Regions from separate parts of the Neorhizobium sp. T6_25 genome, predicted to be linked through region 2. Evidence: predicted binding sites of a transcription regulator. Region 2 holds the regulator's gene; each other region holds the start of a gene.

Region 1 (2,265 bases), on a different contig from region 2:
GGTCATGCTATGCGAATCCCCAGTTTTATATGAGGTCATTTCTGCGCCCGGATGCCACGTGCGTCAATGGCAGCGGCAATCTCGTCGGCGTTTTTGAGGGTCAGGATGATCAGCGGCACCGCCAGCGTCAGCGGCCGGACCTTCAATCCGCGGGCGCGGTGCGCGTCGCGGATTGCCTGGTATCGGCTGAGTATCTCCGGCACGAAACGGATGACCAGACCGATCGCAAGCCCGATATCCGCGGCCCTGATGAGCCCCAGCCGCTCCAGCGGCATGGCAAGGCGGGCGATCTCGTCGATGAAATCGCCGGTGCTGGTGGTCGCCGTCACCGCCGCGGCGAAGAGGGCAAGTGCCGTCAGCCGCGTGACGACGATCAGCGCATCGTGACGGCCGTTGAGGACAAGCGTGAAGATCGCGACGATGACGATGGTCAGCAGGACCGGCCGCAGCCGCAGCCAGGACTGGCGCCATCCGAGCCGCAGCGACGAATAGACGATACCGCCGAGCAAGGCCGCGACCGACAGAACGGTCGGCGAATGGACAAGGAAAAGGACAAGGCTGAGCGCGGCGAGGCCGAGAAGCTTTGCCCGCGGCGAAAGCCGGTGCAGAAACGTGTCGCCTTCCACGTAAAGCGTCTTCATGCCGCAAGCTCGCGGTAGTGCGCAATGACTTCCGCAGGGGCGCCGTCATAGGCGAGGCGGCCTTCGTGGAAGCACAGAACCCGGTCGAAATCGGCGATCAGGCCGAGGTCATGGCTGATGACGACGACATTTTCGTCGAGCCCGTGGATCGTCCTCTCCACGAGATCACGGTTTCGGAGATCCAGCTGGTTGGTCGGTTCGTCCATGATCAGGATGTCCGGCCGGGTCACCAGAACCGAGGCAAGCGCCGCCAGCTGCAGTTCTCCGCCGGAAAGTTCGTGCACACGCCGGTCGGCCAGATGGGCGATGCCGAACCGGACAAGTACGGCCTCGATCGCCGCCTCCGTATCCTCCTTCGAGAGCTTTTGGCTTTTCAGCCCGAGCGCGATATCTTCTTTCAGGATCGGCAGGATGATCTGGTTCTGCGGGTTCTGGAAAATGAATCCCGCCTGGCCGCGAACCCTGTCGCCGTCTTTCACGGTATCGAAGCCGTTGACGGTCACCTGGCCTGTGGCCGGCAGCACCAGCCCGTTGATCATCCGCGCGAAGGTGGTCTTGCCGGAACCGTTGAGGCCGATCACGCCGATCCGCCGTTCGCTGAGCGACAGCGTCAGAGGATGAACGACGGTGCGTCCCTCGAAACGCGCTTCTGCCTGTTCGAAACGGATATCCAAGCCTGTCCCTCGATGTTCAGCGGTCTATAGACCGGAAGATGGGGAAGGGGAATGCGGAACCGAACGTGAACATTGAATCCGGCGCGGCGGTATCCTAGTCTAGATGCCATGGCGATTCTCATTCCGAACGATCAGGCCCGCAGAATATTCCTCGAACGGCAGCAGCTCTGCGAACCGCCCGGCCGGGCGTTGACCAAAGCCGGCCTGCTGCAGCTCATCGACGATCTCGGTTTCGTCCAGGTGGACAGTATCGCCACGGTCGAGCGCGCCCACCACATGATCCTGTTCTCGCGCAACCAGACCTACCGCCGCGAGCACCTGACCGCGCTTCTGGAAAAGGACGGCGAGCTGTTCGAGCACTGGACGCATGACGCCTCGATCATTCCGGCGAGCTTCTTCCGCTACTGGAAACACCGGTTTCGCCGCCGCGAGCCGATCCTCGCCGAACGCTGGAGGAAATGGCATGGCGAAGGGTTCGATGCCGCCTTCGAGGAGACCTTCCAGCATATCGCCGAGAACGGCGCGATCATGTCCCGCGACATGAAGGCTGACGATCACAAGTCCGGCGGCTGGTGGAACTGGCATCCGAACAAGACGGCGCTCGAATATTACTGGCACACCGGCAAGCTGGCGATCGCCGGCCGCGTCAACTTCCAGAAGATCTACGACCTGATGGAGCGGGTGATCCCGCGGCAGCATCACGAGCCGGAAGTGAGCCACGAGGAATTCATCGACTGGGCCTGCCGCGGCGCCATGACCCGCCTCGGTTTTGCGACTTCCGGAGAACTTGCCGCCTTTTTCGATCTGGTCACGCCGGACGAGGCAAAGGAGTGGGTGAAGGCCCATCGCGACGAGCTGACCGAGGTGCTGATCGAGGCCGCCGACGGCAGCAAGCCACGCCCGTCCTTCGCCTTCCTCGGCTTCCCCGAAAACCTTGGCCCCATCCCCGA
Region 2 (2,265 bases):
GACGCTCATGAGGACGAGACTGAGATTGATAGGCTTGCCGTTGATGGTGACCGCTCTGCTGCTTTCCTGGCATGAGCGGTCGATGCCGCTGCCGGATATCCTGATCTCGGAAGACGGGACGATGGTCGCACTTGTAGACGGGGAAGGGGTCGTCACCAATCGCGCCCGCCCGCCCGACTTCGTCTACGGACAATGGAAGAGGGCGCTTCTGCTCGGCGATCCGACCAAGCCTGAAATGTCGCCATTCAGGGACAAGCCACCCGACGACAAGCGGCCCGGCGAGAAAATCAACGAGCGCCCTGAACTGACCCCGCAGCAATTCGAAACGGCAAAGTCGAAGATAAAACAGGCGCCTGCCGGCCGCTTCACCTGCGAGCCGACGGCCTGGTGTGCGGCAAGCACGGGCAAGGGCATCGTTATCGCAGTCGAGGACGGCCGTTATGCGGGTGCCGCCTGCGACGCCGCCAGTCTTGTCATTGCGCCGCGTGCCCGCTTCGACCAATGCCGGTCCGGCGCCCTGATGATCAATAGTGCCACGCTTCGCAAGACCGGCGCCCTGGAGATTTCCATCAACGGCGCGACCGACATTCGGCGCTGGCAGATCCGTGCCGCCATGGCGGGCGGAGATCGGCCCTGGAGCCGGCACCGCCACTATGATTGGCGAAGCCAAGGTTTCGATAGCTCATTGCCGGAACCGCTCCGGCAGATGATCAGTGATACCGGCGGATGAGGCCGACGAGCTTGCCCTGGATCTTCACCCGGTCCGGCCCAAAGATGCGGGTTTCATAGGCTGGGTTGGCGGCTTCGAGGGCGATGGAGGCGCCGCGGCGGCGGAAACGCTTCAGCGTCGCTTCCTCATCGTCCACCAGCGCCACGACGATATCGCCCGGATTGGCCGTATTGCTGTTGCGGATGATCACGGTATCGCCGTCGAGAATGCCGGCCTCGATCATCGAATCGCCCTTGACCTCGAGCGCATAGTGCTCGCCGGAACCGAGCATCTCGGCCGGCACGGCGATGTCATGCGTGTTGTTCTGGATCGCCGAGATCGGCACGCCGGCAGCGATGCGGCCCATGACCGGAACGGTCGTGGCGTTCGGTGAATCGTCGTTGGCGGCGGGTTTCTGAGGGGCTGCTACCGGCTGCGGCTTGCCGAGGCTTCCCTCGATGACGCTCGGCGAAAAACCGCGCCGTGGCTGCATGCTCGGCGAGTAGGCTTCCGGCAGCTTGATGACTTCGAGCGCCCGGGCCCGGTTCGGCAAGCGGCGGATGAAGCCGCGCTCCTCGAGCGCGGTGATCAGGCGGTGAATGCCGGACTTGGACGCGAGGTCGAGAGCGTCCTTCATTTCATCGAATGACGGCGGGATGCCGGATTCCTTCATGCGTTCGTGAATGAACAGAAGCAATTCCTGTTGTTTGCGCGTGAGCATCTTTTGGCATCCTCAGAGTCGGAAACAAATCCAGAACGGACACTATATGTTCCATATGTGTTCTGCAAGTCCCTAAATTTCTGTGAAGTATGATGATTTTTTCTTCATAGATGCGTGCCAGATATCTCGAGCCACACCACTTGCGCGGCGCGAGCCCGCTGCCAAAGTAGCTTTGCGATTCCAATTCCGGGGGCCCTCGCGTGAACGCAAGACCAATCGATCATCTCGTGCTGCCGGTGGCGGGACTTACCGCTGCGCGTTCCCGGCTCACGAAGCTTGGTTTTACAGTTGCGCCCGATGCTTTTCATCCTTTCGGCACGGCTAATGCTTGTGTGTTCTTCTCGGATGGCAGCTATCTGGAGCCGCTGGCTCTTGCCAATCGCCGTCATGCGAGCGCAGCCGCCAAACGCGGCAACGTTTTTACCGCACGCGATCTGGCTTTCCGCAAGGGACGCGACAGGCAGGGCTTCTCTGCGCTCGTTGCCGCCACGCGCGACGCGATGGCCGATCACGCGCGTTTCAAGATGCGTGGCGTCTCGGCAGGCGACGTGCTGGAATTCTCCCGCGCGATGACCTTGGCCGACGGTTCCGAAACCCAGGCGAGCTTCCGGCTGGCTTTTGCGGGTGATGACCGGGCGCCCGACTTCCTGATGTTTTCCTGCCAGCGGATCAATCCCCTGCCGGCCGATCGCGGCGAACTGGAGCATCATTCCAATGCGGTCATGGGGCTGAGCGAGATCATCCTGTCGGCATCGGCGCCCTCCGATTTCGCGCCCCTGGCCGAGCAGGTGCTGATGACAAAGGCCAAGCCGGAGGCTGCATCGCTCGAGCTTGC
Region 3 (2,265 bases), on a different contig from region 2:
GGCTGCACCTTCCTGAGCGATACGCCGAGCCGCTTCAGATCGTCGAGCCGCAGACGCCCGAATCGCCGCGCCGAGAGAATGCCTTTCACCGTCTTGGTGCCGAAACCCGGTACCCGCAGCAGCATCTCCTTCTCCGCCCGGTTGACGTCCACCGGGAACCGTTCGCGGTGGCCGAGCGCCCAGGCGAGCTTCGGGTCGAGATCGAGGTCGAGCATGCCGTCGACCTGGGTCGCGGTGATCTCGCCGATCTCGAAACCGTAAAACCGGTAGAGCCAGTCCGCCTGGTAAAGCCGATGCTCGCGCATCAGCGGCGGCTTGATCAGCGGCAGGTTCTTCGACGAATCCGGTATCGGGCTGAAGGCGGAGTAATAGACGCGCTTCAGGCCGTAACTGCCGTAAAGCCGAGCGCTGGTCCCGAGAATGGTCGCGTCGCTGGCGCCGTCGGCACCGACGATCATCTGGGTGCTCTGTCCGGCCGGCGCGAATGTCTTCCTGCGCTTCGTCTGCAGCGTCGGATCGGCCATTTCCTCGATCTTCAGCCTGAGCTTGCCCATCGAGCGGCGGATGTTGTCCGGCCGCTTTTCCGGCGCGAACTTGCCGATGCCGCTGTCGGTCGGCAGTTCGATATTGATCGACAGCCGGTCGGCATAAAGCCCGGCCTCCTCGATCAGATGCGCAGAGGCCTCCGGAATGCTTTTCAGGTGAATATAGCCGCGGAAGCCATGGGTGGTCCTGAGTTCCCTGGCGATCCGCACCATCTCCTCCATCGTGTGGTCGGAGGAGCGGATGATGCCCGAGGACAGGAACAGGCCTTCGATATAGTTGCGGCGGTAGAATTCCAGCGTCAGCCAGATCACCTCTTCAGGCGAAAAACGCGCCCGCTCCACATTGCTGGAGGATCGGTTGATGCAATAGGCGCAGTCGTAGATGCAGAAATTGGTGAGCAGGATCTTCAGGAGCGATATGCACCGGCCGTCCGGCGCATAGGCGTGGCAGATGCCGGAGCCCTCTGTCGAGCCGAGCCCGCCTGTCGCGGACGAGTCCCGCTTCACAGTTCCGCTGGAGGCACAGGAAGCATCGTATTTGGCGGCATCCGAAAGGATCGCCAGGCGTTCTTTCAGCGACTTCTTCATTAGTATGTTCACTAAATGTTCTTTTTCGGTCCGTCAAGTCATTGACAAATGGTGCCGCTTGCATCCACATGCCCAAGGAGGGGCACACGGACAGGGTTTCGAAATTCCTAGCACTCGCTGTCGAAATTCTGTTATAGTGACCTACATTCTGATTTTACGATGGTTCCGAAGTTTCGCTCCGGAACCTGTTTATTTTTGTGTCCGCGGCATCCGCGGGCATGCGCCTGAAGGACAAGGAAATGGTTGAAAAGGTACCGATGACGCAGAGCGGTTTTTCCAAACTGCAGGAAGAGCTGCGCTGGCGCCAGCAGGAGGAGCGTCCCCGTATCATCGAGGCAATTGCAGAAGCGCGCGCCCATGGCGACCTTTCGGAAAACGCCGAGTACCATGCTGCCAAGGAGGCCCAGAGCCATAACGAAGGCCGCATTACGGAACTCGAAGATCTGACAGCGCGCGCCGAGGTCATCGACCTCTCCAAGATGTCCGGCTCGAAGATCAAGTTCGGCGCGACCGTCAAACTCATCGACGAGGACACCGACGAGGAAAAGGTCTACCAGATCGTCGGCGACCAGGAAGCCGACGTGAAGGCCGGCCGTATCTCCATCTCTTCGCCGATCGCGCGTGCGATGATCGGCAAGGAAAAGGGTGATTCCATCGAAGTTGTCGCCCCCGGCGGCTCCAAGGCCTACGAAATCCTCGCCATTTCCTGGGGCTGACCGCCCGTGGGTAAAAGCGGCGATCCCGCCATCATCGATATCCGTGACGTCGAAGTGATTGCGCCGAATTTCAAGCGGCGGCTCTCCGGCGTCACGTCAACGATCATCCAGCTCGTGCCAGTCCAGAGATCGCTCGGCCAGAAGGTCGCAGCGCTTGGCCCCGGCCTGCCTGCCGATCTGCCGCATATCCGTTACCGCGACATCTTCCGCCTCTGGTCGCCGCCGCGCGGCAAACGGTGCCGGATCTGGCACGCGCGCCGCAATATCGAGATGCTGCCGGCAATTTTCATGCGCGACGTGCTGCGCATGTCGCTGAAGATCGTCTTCACCTCCGCCTCGCAACGGCACCATACCGGCTGGACGAAATGGCTGGTCTCGAAGATGGATGGCGTGATCGCCACCAGCGGCAAGACGGC

The links. The regulator LexA, encoded in region 2, represses DNA repair genes until DNA is damaged. The targets are predictions, from matches to a motif close to TGTTCNNNNTGTGTTCNG.
Region 1: the regulator LexA is predicted to act here: its motif matches at 1,370-1,387, upstream of C5L10_RS09305 (energy-coupling factor ABC transporter ATP-binding protein).
Region 3: the regulator LexA is predicted to act here: its motif matches at 1,139-1,156, upstream of C5L10_RS13870 (putative DNA modification/repair radical SAM protein).

The regions. Positions count from the first base shown of each region.
Region 1 is NZ_PVBL01000005.1:224,070-226,334, forward strand. It holds gene C5L10_RS09295 (biotin transporter BioY) at 1-6, opposite strand, end outside; gene C5L10_RS09300 (energy-coupling factor transporter transmembrane protein EcfT) at 36-641, opposite strand; gene C5L10_RS09305 (energy-coupling factor ABC transporter ATP-binding protein) at 638-1,315, opposite strand; gene C5L10_RS09310 (winged helix-turn-helix domain-containing protein) at 1,424-2,265, shown strand, end outside.
Region 2 is NZ_PVBL01000007.1:188,138-190,402, forward strand. It holds gene C5L10_RS12140 (ComEC/Rec2 family competence protein) at 1-730, shown strand, start outside; gene lexA (transcriptional repressor LexA) at 711-1,430, opposite strand; gene C5L10_RS12150 (VOC family protein) at 1,631-2,265, shown strand, end outside.
Region 3 is NZ_PVBL01000008.1:255,299-257,563, forward strand. It holds gene C5L10_RS13870 (putative DNA modification/repair radical SAM protein) at 1-1,133, opposite strand, end outside; gene greA (transcription elongation factor GreA) at 1,373-1,849, shown strand; gene C5L10_RS13880 (glycosyltransferase family 4 protein) at 1,880-2,265, shown strand, end outside.